DNA from 4 places in the Nodularia sp. UHCC 0506 genome. Region 4 is predicted to be linked to each of the others. Evidence: predicted binding sites of a transcription regulator. Region 4 holds the regulator's gene; each other region holds the start of a gene.

The links. Region 4 encodes NtcA, which controls nitrogen genes in cyanobacteria. Its sites were predicted from a motif close to TNTGTANNNNNNNNTACANA; they were not measured.
Region 1: VB654_RS01750 (DUF3155 domain-containing protein) is a predicted target of NtcA. The motif match lies at 2,709-2,728, and genes of this name have one in related genera.
Region 2: VB654_RS08890 (DUF2605 domain-containing protein) is a predicted target of NtcA. The motif match lies at 1,571-1,590, and genes of this name have one in related genera.
Region 3: glnA (type I glutamate--ammonia ligase) is a predicted target of NtcA. The motif match lies at 1,948-1,967, and genes of this name have one in related genera.

The regions. Positions count from the first base shown of each region.
Region 1 covers NZ_JAYGHH010000002.1:17,897-21,663, forward strand. The annotation lists gene VB654_RS01740 (S-layer homology domain-containing protein) at 1-1,047, shown strand, start outside; gene VB654_RS01745 (HAMP domain-containing sensor histidine kinase) at 1,148-2,491, opposite strand; gene VB654_RS01750 (DUF3155 domain-containing protein) at 2,757-3,074, shown strand; gene VB654_RS01755 (cofactor assembly of complex C subunit B) at 3,455-3,767, opposite strand, start outside.
Region 2 covers NZ_JAYGHH010000009.1:145,469-149,235, reverse strand. The annotation lists partial or broken gene thrS (threonine--tRNA ligase) at 1-1,151, opposite strand, end outside; gene VB654_RS08890 (DUF2605 domain-containing protein) at 1,689-2,006, shown strand; gene VB654_RS08885 (DUF2973 domain-containing protein) at 2,268-2,588, shown strand; gene VB654_RS08880 (DUF29 domain-containing protein) at 2,646-3,134, opposite strand; gene VB654_RS08875 (amylo-alpha-1,6-glucosidase) at 3,240-3,767, opposite strand, start outside.
Region 3 covers NZ_JAYGHH010000023.1:46,634-50,400, forward strand. The annotation lists gene VB654_RS14290 (hypothetical protein) at 72-272, shown strand; gene glnA (type I glutamate--ammonia ligase) at 404-1,819, opposite strand; gene apcB (allophycocyanin subunit beta) at 2,191-2,700, shown strand; gene VB654_RS14305 (hypothetical protein) at 3,054-3,428, shown strand; gene VB654_RS14310 (FecR family protein) at 3,482-3,767, shown strand, end outside.
Region 4 covers NZ_JAYGHH010000006.1:165,138-168,904, forward strand. The annotation lists gene VB654_RS06925 (pre-16S rRNA-processing nuclease YqgF) at 1-267, opposite strand, end outside; gene VB654_RS06930 (DUF3084 domain-containing protein) at 308-1,693, opposite strand; gene ntcA (global nitrogen regulator NtcA) at 1,943-2,614, opposite strand; gene fabI (enoyl-ACP reductase FabI) at 2,990-3,766, shown strand.

The DNA.
Region 1 (3,767 bases), on a different contig from region 4:
GATGGTAGATTCCGCCCAGAAGAACCAGTAACCCGCGCCCAATTTGCCGCGATGATTAACAATGCTTTTTCAAAAGCACCAGAACGGCAAGCCATTAATTTTGTAGATGTGTCCAGCAATTTTTGGGCATCTAATGCGATTCGCCAAGCCTATACTATCGGTTTCTTATCAGGATATCCCGGTAATCGCTTCGAGCCTAACCAAAATATTCCCCGCCAACAGGTTTTGGTGGCTTTAGCTAATGGTTTAAATTATTCTCCCACTGCTAACACCCAAACAACTCTACAAACTTTCAGTGATAGCTTTAATATTGCTGACTGGGCCCGTAGTCCCATCGCTGCTGCCACTGAGCGGCGAATTGTGGTTAACTATCCTAATGTTCAGTTCTTGAATCCCACAGCAACAGCTACACGCGCCCAGGTAGCCGCGTTTATATATCAGGCGTTAGTCAGTTCTAATCAAGCTTCAGCAATTAATTCGCCTTATATCGTTGCCCTGCAAACGACTGCACCCACACCTATATCTGTCACCATTCCCCAAGGAACTGCTATTCCTGTGAAATATGATCAGGCAGAAAAAATCCTGGTTACGAAAGATGAAACAGCACCTTTGACTCTGACAGTAGACCAAAATGTAGTTACCCAAGAAGGAAGAGTAGTCATTCCGGCTGGTAGTCAAGTGGTTGGTAAACTCCAACCGGCTCGAGGTGGTTCGCAATTCGTGGCCGAAAGACTACTGTTAACCACAGGTGAAGAGTATCAAATTAACGCCTCTTCAGAAGTAATTACTAAAACTGAAACCATTAGACGAGGTACAAGCACCAGTACAATCATCCAAAATACTCTCTTAGGTGCTAGTGCTGCGGCTGCGGTATCTGCTGTTACAGGCGATCGCGCGATCGCCACAGAAGAAGTCCTCGGTGGTGCGGCTATCGGCGGTTTAATTGGTCTGTTCTTTGGTAGAAACAGCGTTGACTTAATCGCGATCTCACCTGATACCGATTTACAAATGACAATCAATCAAAACTTGCTGGTTTCAGTGAGATAGTAATTGGTCATTGGTCGTTGGGGAGTTACCATCTTCTCTCCCCCTGCTCCCTGCCCCCTGCCCCCTGCTCCCCTGCCCCCTGCTCCCTGCCCCCTGCCTCTTATCCCCCCTGCTTCTTCATTGGCAACCAAATTATAAAAGTATTTCCCGGTGCATCGGCTGAAGACATAGTTGAGTTAATTGCAGGGCTGAAAATCTCGATTTCGCCCTGCATTTGTTGTATTAATTGTTTTGCGATCGCTAGTCCTAAACCACTACCAGGAATTTCAGTTTGCGCTTGTACTCCCCGATAATGGCGTTCTCCCAAATGTGCTAAATCTTCTGGGGGAATTCCAGATCCAGTATTACTAATAGCAATTCCTTGGAAATTAACTTTTTTTTGCCCTACCTGAATGAGAATCTTGCCACCTGGAGGAGTGTACTTTAAAGCGTTATCAATGAGATTACTTAATACTTCTTGTAATGCTTTGACATTAACTTGTACTAGTGGTAAATTTCTAGGAATTTCTGTTTTCAGTTGTAGATGACGCTCCTGTGCTATGGCTTTAGCTGACACTAGTAATGGTGTTAATAAATCAACTACAAAGCAATCAGTTTCTTTCTCTCCCGTTCCCGGCAACAATAATGCTGGTTTGCGCTCTTTCTCTACAGTTGCTTCTACAAATACTTCATTTTCTGGCAACGATAAAGGCGCTAAATCTGCCTCAGTCCAGTCAATTACTTGATCGAACTGTCGTAGCAATTCTTCTAGGCGATCGCTTTCTCGGACAATATTCGCCCCTACTTCACGATTGGGATCACCTTGTCGCAAGCGTTTTAATAGCAGTTTGCCAAAAGTGCGTAATGCTGTCAAGGGGTTACGAAATTGGTGCAGGAGATTATCGAGCAAATCTCGCTGCTGTTCTTGGAGAATTTGTTGTTGGTGTAACTGATGTTGTAGCCAAGCTCGACGTTGATCTAGAATACAGGCGATCGCCAGCGTCTGGACTATTTTTTGAATTTCGCTTTGCTCTTTTTCATTCCATGCCCGGTCTTCTCTACCCGTCACCAACAACCCCATCATCACACCTTCATGAATTAGAGGCAGGACAATTTGGTGTCCACTGAGCCGAGATTCCTCTGTTAAATCAGGTTGTTCAGCATCTACTTTCCTTGTCTCCTGTGATGAAATCGGTGATCCCGTCCCGGCTGTCAATAATCTACTCTGTTGCTGAGGTAACACCAAAACATCTCCAATTGTTGCTTCCGTCATATCTTCTCCTGGTCGTAAGACTGCTGTCTCCGGGTAAACGACTACAGGAATTAATTTTGCCTCACCAGCAGGAGCATCCACCAACTCTTGTGTTAAGTAAACAACACTTAAAGATGCTCCCAGTCCTTGGGTTAACAGTGCTATTTGCTCTCGGCATAGAGCAACAAAATCTGAACTGGCAGACATTAACATTTTTTAGCTTTTGCTCAAGATCACAGAATTTGAGGGAAGATAGAAGAATGTTGCTTTATTTTTTTCTCACTCTTTGCATCAAGCTTAACTAAATCTTTGCAGTAATGGTTTGCACCGGGGGATTATATGCTTTACCAATTTTAAATATTATCTTTCTGTATCAAAAGTTTAAGAACTATTGATATTTTGAACTAGAACTTATATAATTGCGACGGATTTTGTAGCTATAACTACAATCTATAGCTTGAAAGAGGAGGACAATCAGTTGGCAAGAAGACGTAAGCGGAAAAGTCGCCGTCGCCAAGAAGGACGACGCATTCTAGAGCATGTGCCTCAATATAGCATCGAAAGTGGCGAAGAAAAACCTGTAACAGCAGCGAGAAAATTCATTCAAGCTGAAGGGATTGCGCCACCAGCATTGCTACTTGTAAAGCGAAATGAACACACAACAGACCGTTATTTCTGGGCAGAGAAGGGTCTGTTTGGCGCTCAATACGTAGAAGAAAACCATTTCTTGTTTCCCAGTCTGCGGACATTAGAATCTCCAGTAGGTATGGAACCAGTGGCTGTGGCTAGCCGCTAGATATAAATGGTTAACTTTTAAATGATCGAATGTTGGCTTCTCACAATCATTTAACTAGTAAAGTTGCTCAGTTTATGCAAAGTTTTCGTTTTTTTTAAGTTTGTGAATGATTTGCCAGTATATTATCAAGCCCAGTTAATTGGACTGAATAAGAAAATCAGCTTCTTCTCAAACCGCGTTGGTTTGTATGAATTGATTTCTAGTCAAATGATACAGAGGGGAGTCAGATAGAGCAAAATGCGTCCGCAAGTGAGAGTTGAGTTGCGCTCTCCTTCAATGGATTGCCCAGGAAGCTCAGTAAGCAGATATAATTTTTTCCCTACGATGCAATGTCGTAGGGAAAACTTATGTATCCGCCAACTTTTTCCTCCTCCCTCATGTCAATCAGCCGATTTCAACTGTAAAGCCTTTTGTAACTCCATGAGTTCATCTCTGTGGGCAATTACAGTAATTTTACTTACAGAGCTTGATTCCCCCTGCTTTGCTGACTCTATCTGGAAAGATACCTTCTCAAATCTTCCTGATTTTTTCCAATAAAACAGACCACTCAAAGGCGAAAGTATGACTAATCCGATAAATAAAGTACCGAAGTCAGGAAAAAGCATCGATAAAACCAACGCCAGACAAGCCATACCTCCAAATGCCAGTAGTGTTAAAAACACTGCTAAAAACCAGCTAGGTTGAACAAAACCT
Region 2 (3,767 bases), on a different contig from region 4:
AGACTCTTAAACACCGACAAAATCAAGTCCACCACGTTGAGAAATTCACTGTCTAGCTGTTCAGGAGTCACAAACAGGTGGGAATCATCTACAGTAAAACCGCGCACTCTGGTTAAACCACCCAATTCTCCTGATTGTTCATAGCGGTAAACAGTACCAAATTCCGCAAATCTAATTGGTAATTCCCGGTAAGAACGTAACTCACTCTTGTATATTTGGATATGGAAGGGACAATTCATCGGCTTGAGGACAAAACCCTGCTCTAAAGCTGCGGCTTCCTCATCATCCGACATCAAAGGAAACATATCTTCCTTGTACTTCTGCCAATGTCCAGAAGTTTTAAATAAATCCACTCTCGCAATATGCGGTGTTACTACAGGTAAATAACCCCGTTTAAGCTGTTCTTTCTTCAGAAAATCTTCTAACACACTCCGCAACAAAGTACCTTTAGGAGTCCACAAGGGTAAACCCGGACCCACTTGCTCGGAAAATATAAATAATCCCAGTTCCTTACCGAGTTTACGGTGGTCTCTTCGTAGCGCTTCTTCTTTGCGCCGCTTATACTCAGCCAGTTGTTCTGGACTTTCCCACGCAGTCGCATAGATGCGTTGTAACTGTGCCTTGGTTTCATCCCCACGCCAATAAGCTCCAGCCACACTTTCTAATTCAATAGCTTTAGGATTCAATAGGCTGGTATTTTCTACATGAGGCCCGGCACACAAATCCCACCATTCATTGCCCAGATGATAAATTGTGATCGGTTCTTGTTTAATATCTCCCAGGATTTCGAGTTTGTAAGGTTCCTGAATGGCCGAAATCCTAGCTTCGGCCTCTCCTCGGCTGACTTCTTCCCGAATTACCGGCAATTTGCGATTAATAATCTTCACCATCTCTTTCTTAATGGCTTTCAAATCATTTTCGCTAAATGGTTCTGGACTATCGAAGTCGTAGTAAAAACCGTTTTCAATCCAAGGACCGATTGTAACTTGCGCTTTAGGAAACAGCTTTTGTACCGCCATTGCCATTACGTGGGAAGCTGTGTGGCGAATCTGCTTTAATGTTTCCGATTCGCTGGTACGTGGTAAATAAATTTTTTCGGGTTGTTCTGATGGACTGAGATTTGAATTTGGCGACATCGGTTGCTGAACCATGAGCGAAGTGATTGCAAAAATATAATTTTAGTTGTTGAAGCTGTGAAAAATCTACCAAGGACTGGGAAGAGGCAGAGGGGGAGGGAGCAGGGGAAAGAAACTTACTCTTAACTCTTAACTCTTAACTCTTAATTCAGCACTCTTCAGTCTGCTTCAAATATAACGAGTTTACTGGCTTTCATTACTGCCAAGTTGACTTTAATATTTCTCTGGAATTAATGCTTATTCTCATAAACCGCAGCAGATGAGTGCTAAGGACTCAGACCCATACTAGGGAATTATGCAAAATTGCCTGGCTATACATACGGTGAGCTACGCTAACGCCCTGCCAGCAAGATTTTTGCGTTAAATGTCTGTACAGCTTGTTTATCTATTTTAAATTTTAAATAAACCTTACGGTAATTATAATTTTAATCTATTTCGTAATCATTACTACAGATTTTTCCACAATCTATCTGAGGAGAGAGTCTAGAATAATGTTAAAAATTGTAAAAAATGTTAATATTTTAGGGGAAGTTAGAAATATACTTTTTATTTATGCGAGACTCGAATATACCAGGGGCTGAGATGCTGAAAACGGTATTAGAACCTCTGCTGGAGGATTTTAATTATTGGTTTGCGCGATCGCGCGAATTGTTAGAAACCGGGCAACTCTCATTTATGAGTCAAGAAGAGCAATCAGATTTACTTTTGCGAATCAAGCAAGCGCAAGAGGAGCTAAACGCCGCAAAAATGCTATTTACCGCCACGGATGGACAAGTCGGTATTGAGATGACCACCTTAATGCCCTGGCACAGATTGGTAACAGAATGCTGGAATGTATCAATGCGCTTTCGTCAGTCACTAGAAGTTTAAGAGTACGCCTTGGTCGATTTTTTGCAGTCTGATTGGCTTTACAAGTCGCATTAAAGATTCAAAATCCTTAACATTATTTTTATTAATAAATAATGTATCCCATGCTACTTTAGTTTGAATAGATTAACAAATTTTTCCATAACAAGTATAAGCGCATCAATGGTGCGTGAAATATTTATCTTTGCCGACTCTCATAATATAGGCGAAGCAAACGGCCACCGAATAAAGTTTTAAAACTTGCTGCTCTTAGAGGAAAATCCGATGTTACACCTACTTTACATTCTGGCTTTTACAATTCTGGCTGTTTTAGCCGTAGCTAATTTAATTCGCAACTTGATTATGTTCAGTTTTGATCGGGAGCGTGTTTATCCCGGTAAATATTCATCAACAGATAATCAAGGCTATGTCTCTTCCAGAAAACAATTTATTCCTCACCCAGAATTATTAGATAACGCGGGTAATTTAATTAAAGAACCTTTGTTAGTAATGCGTTCAGTCAACGTTGAGGATGCTCGTCAACAGTTAGATGCTCTTTATGAATCTTCTCCAGGACAGAAAATCGACCGTCAAGAAGAGGCTTAATTTTTGAAATTCATAATTTGGTATTTGTAGTATTGGGGGTTTAGTCATGAACCCCTATTATTGCTGAATATTAGCTTCATATTCGGGAAACCAATTTTCGTCTAAGATTTGTTCTAAGGAACCAATGGGTATGAGGGGAAATAGGTCGATCATCAGTTGAGAGCGATCGCTTGCTTCTTTTCTCGCTTCTTGATAACATTGATCGAATATTTCTAAAATATAAGGTTTTAAACTAGGACTATCTTTAAGTTCATCTGTTATCTGTCTGCGGAATGTCCTAATTTCCCCTTTCCAATGTCCTTGATTACGTTCTCTCTCGGTATCCCAACACTTAAGTTTTAGTAGATGTTCCAGAAGCTTAATCAATAAACTTTTAATTGCGCGCTTCTGACTTCTCCCCATATTTTCTAATTCTTCTAACAAATTATCTAAATCAACCGCAGCAAACTGTCCCGTGCGAAGTTGGTTGATAGTTGTCCTCACCCACAGATAATAATCTTGGTCATATAAGGTTTGAGTTGCTGGTTGTATTATTGGTGTCACCATAAACTAGCTCTACTCCTACTCTTTTTGAGAAATGCTCAATTCTGACTCTCTGCGCCTGGTGCGTGAGATAGGGGTTTATTTATACACCCCTATAAAATCCCCTGATTACGCTTCAATCACCACCCGTAGATTACCCCGTTTTTTCACAACGCGACAAGCTGTTGTACTTCCAGAGCGCTCAAACTCTAAATCTAGGATAGTAGCGCCTACTTTCAAATTATGGAGTGATAGAGAATTAATTGATTCTGGTAAAGTCGGATGAATAATTCGTAAGCAATTATTTTGAGCATCAGGGACTAAATTAACTACCATTTGCAGCAGTTGAAATATAGTACCAGTCGCCCAAGCTTGTGGTGTACAAGCTACTGGATACTGTACAGGCGCATGGTCTCCATTGCGTTCATAACCGCAGAAAAGTTCTGGAGGACGTTGATATGGTTGTTGACTAGTCATATCAAACAAACCTTGGAAGACTTCTAAAGCTTGATCAATTAAACCGAGCGATCGCAATCCCATTGCAATGAGAGAATTATCATGAGGCCAAACCGAACCAATGTGATAACCCATGGGATTATACGCTGGTGACAAACTGCTCAAAGTCCGAATCCCCCAACCATTAAACATATCTGGCGC
Region 3 (3,767 bases), on a different contig from region 4:
ATTGTTAATATGAAAGTCAAGGGATAAATAGCCAATCATTTATAACGAAAACCATAAGGAGGACTTTGGTCATGTCTATTCAAGATAGAACTCGTGCGTTAGCAATGCGTCAATATCAACAAGTGAAGAATCGTCAACAATCCATGCTGATGCGTGCAGCACAGGAACTGGGTCTTCCTGAAGAATTATCCGACTACTGGAGTCCCATTCAAGGGAAGATTGACCCTACGACTCGCCTGATTTATGAAAGTAGCCACGCTTCTATGAGCTAACACAAAAGAGAGGTCAAAGACTAAAACTCTAGAGTCCTGGCTTTAAAATGGCAATAAACTTAATTTTTGATAGTGATAATTAAAAAAAAGCCACCCTACGAGGGTGGCTAAAAATTCACTACTAATCGCAATTAGCAATCGTAATAGAGGTAAAACTCATAGGGGTGAGGACGCATCTGGATCTGCTTAACTTCGTTAGCTAACTTGTAGTCAATCCAGTTTTGGATGAAGTCTTCGGTAAAAACGCCTGATTCTGTTAAGAAAGCATGATCGTTTTCTAGTGCTTCTAATGCCAATTCCAGAGAACCCGGAGTTGAAGGAACCTTCGCCAGTTCTTCTGGAGAAAGTTCATAAATATTTTTATCTAGGGGTTCACCAGGATGGATTTTGTTCTTGATGCCATCAATACCAGCACACAGCATGGCTGCGAATGCTAGATAAGGGTTAGAAGTCGCATCAGGACAACGGAACTCTAAGCGCTTGGCTTTGGGGTTATCGCCAGATAAAGGAATCCGCACAGAAGCAGAACGGTTCCCTTGAGAGTAGGCCAAATTCACTGGTGCTTCGTAACCAGGTACTAGGCGTTTGTAAGAGTTAGTTGTGGGGTTGGTAATAGCCAAAAGTGCTGGTGCGTGTTTCAGGATGCCACCAATGTAGTAAAGTCCCATTTCGCTCAAACCAGCATACTTATCACCAGCAAATAGCGGTTTGCCATCTCTCCAGATGGACTGGTGACAGTGCATACCTGAACCGTTATCGCCAAAAATCGGTTTTGGCATAAAAGTTACAGTTTTGCCGTATTTCTTGGCAACATTCTTGATGACATATTTGTAGGTCATCAGCCAGTCAGCAGCTTCGATCAATTTACCAAAGCGGAAACCTAGTTCGCACTGACCACCAGTAGCAACTTCGTGGTGTTGTTTTTCAATAGGTACGCCGCAATCTTTCATTGTCAGCAGCATTTCGGTACGCATATCTTGGAAACTATCCGTGGGCGATACCGGGAAGTAGCCTTCTTTGAAGCGTGGTTTATAACCCAAGTTGGGGCCTTCTTTCTTACCAGAATTCCAACTACCTTCTACAGAGTCTACATGGTAGTAGCCTTCATGGGCATTTTGGTCAAAGCGAACATCGTCAAAGATAAAGAATTCTGCTTCAGGGCCAAAGAATGCTGTATCACCAAGACCAGTAGAAACTAGGTAATCTATTGCTTTTTGGGCAATAACACGGGGGCAACGGCTGTACCATTCACCTGTGCGGGGTTCTTTAATACTACAAACTATACTTAACGTTGGCTCTTTCATGAAGGGGTCGATCCAAGCAGTGTTGGGATCAAGTACCATCATCATGTCTGATTCGTTGATGTTTTTCCAACCCCGAATGCTGGAACCGTCGAAAGGTACGCCATCAGAGAAGGAACTTTCATCGATTTGGTCTTGGTACAACGTCAGATGCTGCCAAGTTCCTGGTGTATCGATGAATTTCAGATCAATCATCTGAATGTTTTGATCTTGAATCAACTTCAAGACTTCTTGTGGGGTTGTCATTGTTACTCCTTCTCTACCTATTTCCTAAAAATCAAACCAGAATCTTCCAAAGCATCCTAACCCAGATGATTTGAACCAAGTTGTAGATGACACACCTGAAATATCATAAATCCTGGACATTAGAAGATTTTGTAGTTTTTGTTACAGCTTATCTGGATTACAGCTTATATTAACCTTTTGCCTCACATATGCACAAAACGTAAAGTTCATCTCTTCGGGTCAACTTTGGCATAGAATCCTTAGATAGCAGATAAATTGTTTTTGTGCCGCATCATATTTTAAATAAAATAAATGCCACAAAAATTTACTGGTGCATAAGTGCAACCAAATTAATATCAAACCATAGATAGCATTAATTGGGAGAAGAAAGAATGCGTGATGCAGTTACAAGCTTGATTAAGAATTATGACGTTGCTGGACGTTATTTTGACCGGAATGCGATTGACAGCCTCAAAGTTTATTTTGAAAGTGGTACAGCACGGGTAAAAGCGGCGGCGGCAATTAACTCGAATGCTGCTTCCCTCGTCAAGCAGGCTGGTTCTAAGTTATTTGAAGAACAACCAGAGTTGATCCGTCCTGGCGGAAATGCGTACACAACTCGTCGTTATGCGGCTTGTCTGCGGGATATGGACTACTACCTCCGTTATGCTACTTATGCTTTGGTGGCGGGTAACATGAATGTGTTAGATGAGCGTGTACTCCAAGGATTGCGAGAAACTTACAATTCATTAGGTGTCCCTATTAGTCCGACAGTTGCTGGTATCCAAATTCTTAAGGATATGGTCAAGGCACAAGTTACAGCCGCAGGTGTTGCTGATACTGCCTTTGTCGATGAACCTTTTGATTATATGACTCGTGAGTTGAGCGAGAAGGATATTTAGGAGTTTTACACAAGTATAAAATCAAGCAATATAAAGCGATCGCTTTTTCAGTTAAACCTGGAGGCGATCGCTTTTTTTTAAATCCAATATCTCAACCATAAAACTGCGGAAATCAGAGAAAATTAGGCGCAAAGACATTGTTTTGATGAAATTTCACTGATAACAAGGATGCTGAACACCCCAAATGAAAGCTAGTTGCATCCTTGAGGTGCTTTGATGATAATATGTTTTATACAGATAAGGTGATCAACCTGTATAAAAACCCGATGTTGCCCCGCATAGCAGCAGAGTCAACACTCTGAAGAATTAAAATTTTTTGGTATGCAGAATTACTATGAATATTTTATACATAAGTGATTAAGTATCTAATTATAGGAATTATCGTAACTGTTTTAGGAGAAGCTTTCATTAGCAAAACTTGGGCGCAGCCGCCCAATTGCATTGCCAATAGTTTACCCGCAGTTACCGAACCGGCCAATAGTGACAGGCAGGGCAATGTGATCGTCATTGGCAAAGTTGCAACCCGTCCATACGTAGTTGTGGTTCCCAACCAGTCAGACACAGCTTTAGATATTGCCAAGAAATATAATAATTATGCTTTTTTGGCACAACACAGATTTGGGCCTTTTATATATGCTGGAGGATTTGCCAAAAGGGAACAAGCGGAGTGCTTGTCTAATTTGCTTAGATATCACGGGCTAGATGCACGAGTTGTTTATTTCCGTTGAAAGATAAAGAAAAAACAAGTTACTCATTTGCTAAGAATCTATTTGGTGAAAACATGATGAAACCTTGGTGGATTGGTAACTTCATTTTGCTGCAAGTGGTGCTAGTTGGTGTGATTGATGCTACTGCCGCAGCAGATAGGCGGTTACAGGTAACAGTAAAACGTTGGTTAGAGGTGCGCCGGCCTATTGGACAAGTGCTGCATTCCCGTGGGAATAAATCTCAACCAGCTCGCAGCGGCCTAAAACTTCAAGCGGTAGGAGATGCAATCATCACTAAGCAAAACTCCAGTGCAGTTCTAGCCATAGATATAGGCACAGGCTTTATCCAAGTTGCAGAGA
Region 4 (3,767 bases):
AACTAAAATTATACTTAGCTGCTCGATCAAGGCCTCACGCAGTTGCTGTTTCCACTGTTTAGAGGTGGTTTGATCACCCATGACTAATAAGGAGACGGGAAACTGTTGACGCAGGGTTTCAATGGTGGCGATCGCCTTTTGTGCTGTCACAACCTGGTGATAGTACAATTGCCGATCTAGTCCCATGACTGCTAAACCACACTTATCTTTACCGGGATCAAAGCCCAAGATGACTGGTTGTGTTGGTGAAAATTCACTAAAAGTCATAAAAAATACACTTAAATTATTTGAATCTTCTGTTTATTTCTTAAGTGCTAAAAACAACTACGCCGTTAAAAATTGCCAATAACTTAATTCTTAAAGGGCCTGCTGTATAAGTATCCTCCCTAGCGATCGCTTTAATTTCTAATGGTTGCTCATACTGTCTTAATTGTAAGAAAAAGCGTAGATGAGAGCCTTCTCTTAACACACCCTCGACAATCCCGGCATTCCGCGCCCGAAATTCCGCAGCCGAAATGATCAAATCCAGTCTTTGCGATAGCTGATAGGATGACATAATTTTGGGATTAGCAGTAGTTGTCGCTAGTACCTCGCCTTCGGAAAAAACCAATTGATTTCGGGCTGCATCCGCAAAAAATTCTATCTGGTCTTCTCCCCTCACATAATTGCCAGCAGAGAAGATTCGCACCACATACTCTCGACCGTCGTTAATTTGCTGGCTGAGTTGCTCTACTCTTTGTTGAGTAATACCCAGTAACTCTTTATTTGTCGGTTTTTCTCCCGGTTCTGTTAATTGAATATTGGCATTCTGGTTAGCTATTTGCAAAAGCTGCATGACTGCTTGACGAGCTTCACTGGCTTGATTAACGCGAACCACGTTCGCAGCTAAAACTTGATTGCGAACCAGTGCTAACTTACCTAGACGCAGGTCACGGTATGACTGATAAAATTTTTCTAGCCTTGCTACTTCTTGTTCTAAATAATTCTGTTGTTTTTCCAATTCTTTGAGGCGAGATTCCCTTGTGGCTATCACTTGCTCTCGCGAAGCAATTTCTTGATTGCGTTTTTTGATCAATCCATCCAATTGGGCAATTTTGCGATCGCGTTGGTTAATAGCTGTTTTAGCTTCTGCGTACAGCCGTTGCCGTTCTGCTCGGAGTTCCTCAATCGCCCCCTGCAATGTCTCTCTCTCATCATAAACACTTTGCAGTTCAGTTAAGGCTCGTCGATACTGGCTCACCAGTTCAGCTAACTGGTTTTGGGTGCGTTGAAGTTGAGTTTGTGTGGCTTCTTGTTTCGCGTTAGCTGCTTGCAAGGATTTGTTAATTACCTGTAAGTCTCGCTGTGCTTTGGTTTGCTCAGTTCTAGCTGTACTTAACTCAATCTCTACTTGACTTTTTTCAGTTTCGGCAGTTTTTAGCTGTTCCCGCTTATTTCTCAGGTCTTTTTGAATATCTTCAAGCTCAAATACCCCTTGGCGCAGTCCTTTATCAGCTGCAAATAAGATTCCTAATGTTGATGCCGAAATTAACCCACCAGTAAAAATAGTTACTAGTACAGCCGTTTTTTTCGGACGCAGGTTAAATAGTGAGAGGCGTGCTTTGCCAACTCGTGTGCCAATGCGATCGCCCACGGTGGCAATTACGCCCCCCAAAATTAAAATTGCTGCTATCAGGATGTACCCGGTGGTCATCTTCAGCTACCGTTCACCTAGTGTGCCGGAGGCATAATGCTTCCAGATACAGCCTACTACTTTCATTCATTACCTTTTGATATTCCCACTATCACCATAGTGGAATTCTACAAAGATTTTGCTTTGTATCGCAATTATCGAGGCGTTAAACCCTGTTGGTTTAGGTGTTGAGCGTTTATTTGACCGTAGTCTACACTTAGGCTTTAACGTCTTTACTGACCCCCTGATTTTACCATATTCGAGGGAAATTCAAGTGAACTGCTTACTTAAGGTGACAGGTTTATGCACGGTAATCTTCTTTTTGTGGATTGAAATCATCTGTTTTTCACGCAAGTCCCCTAGTAAACGAGTTACAGTTACACGAGTTGAACCAATTGCTTCTGCGATCGCCTGATGAGATAACTTCAAATCAATCGTAATCCCATCAGCACAAGGAACCCCAAAATCACGACAAAGAATTAACAGAAAACTCACCAGTCTTGAACCCATATCACGGTGAGCGAGAGTTTCGATCATCATCTCTGTTTGGAGAATCCGCGAAGAAAGGCCTCGCAGCATCAACATAGATAATTCTGGATTTTCCTTAAACGCTTGCTCAACCTGTTCAATTGGCGCTGACAGTAACTCTACAGGTGTAAATGCCACCGCATGATAGAATCTATCGGATTTATTTCCCGTCAGTAATGACAACACACCAAAAACACTATTTTCCCGCAGCAGTGCTACCGTTATTTCCTCTCCTGCCTCATACACCCTGGAAAGTTTCACAGCACCCTTTAAAAGAAAATAAACTCGTTCAGCAGGATCGCCGGGAAAAAATATTGTTTTATTGCGTTCAAATGTTTCTACAACTGGAGGAAATGCTCCGGTCGCCATCTGACGAAATACATTTGCTAGGGCTTTATCTTGTGTCACGATCATCTCCCTTCCCCTACCCAATGCCGGAAAAACAAAAACTGATTACCTAAGAATACACCTGAAAAATCAATAAAGCACCGTCAACCTTTCTGTGCATTCCTATACTCAAAGCCACAACTTCGCAGTTATTTGTTCATAATGATACATAATTTTTGATGTTTTTAGCGAGTAGTTGTTATAAGTTCTTGCACAGTTGTGGTCATCAGGTTTTTTCCCCAAAAATTCACGATATCTTGAGAATATCTTCAGGATTATCTGGAGAAACTTTTCAAAAAACAGTTCTCCTAATGATCATTTTTGCAAAAGTTGTGCAGAACTAAGACAAACTCGCCTCAGATTCTAGTATGCTCCTAATGATTGATCACATTCACAATTTTTATGCTGAATCTGACTGGAAAAAACGCCTTAGTTACAGGGATTGCCAACAACCGTTCCATTGCCTGGGGGATTGCTCAACAACTGCACAAAGCCGGGGCTAACCTGGGTATTACCTACCTGCCAGATGAGCGCGGCAAAATGGAGAAAAAAGTGGCGGAGTTGGTGGAACCTCTCAACCCCAGTTTATTTGTTCCCTGTAATGTTCAAGATGATGCACAAATTGAATCTACCTTTGCCGCCATCCGGGATAAGTGGGAGAAATTAGATATTCTCATCCACTGTTTAGCCTTCGCTAACCGAGATGATTTGACTGGCGATTTTAGCCAAACCTCACGTTCTGGTTTCAAAACGGCGTTAGAAATCAGTACCTATTCGCTAGTGCAGTTAAGCGGTGCGGCCAAACCCCTCATGACAGAAGGTGGTAGCATTATCACTTTGACATATTTAGGCGGCGCGAAAGCAATTCCTAACTACAACGTCATGGGAGTAGCTAAAGCCGGATTAGAATCTAGTGTACGTTATTTGGCTGCTGAACTGGGGCCAAATAACATTCGAGTCAATGCCATTTCTGCCGGGCCGATACGTACATTAGCTTCTTCAGCAGTAGGCGGAATTTTAGATATGATTCACCATGTAGAAGAAGTAGCTCCCCTACGGCGCACTGTGACGCAGCAAGAGGTAGGCAATACTGCGGCTTTCTTGTCTAGCGATTTAGCCAGTGGCATTACAGGGCAAGTTTTGTATGTAGATGCAGGATATGAAATCATGGGAATGTAGT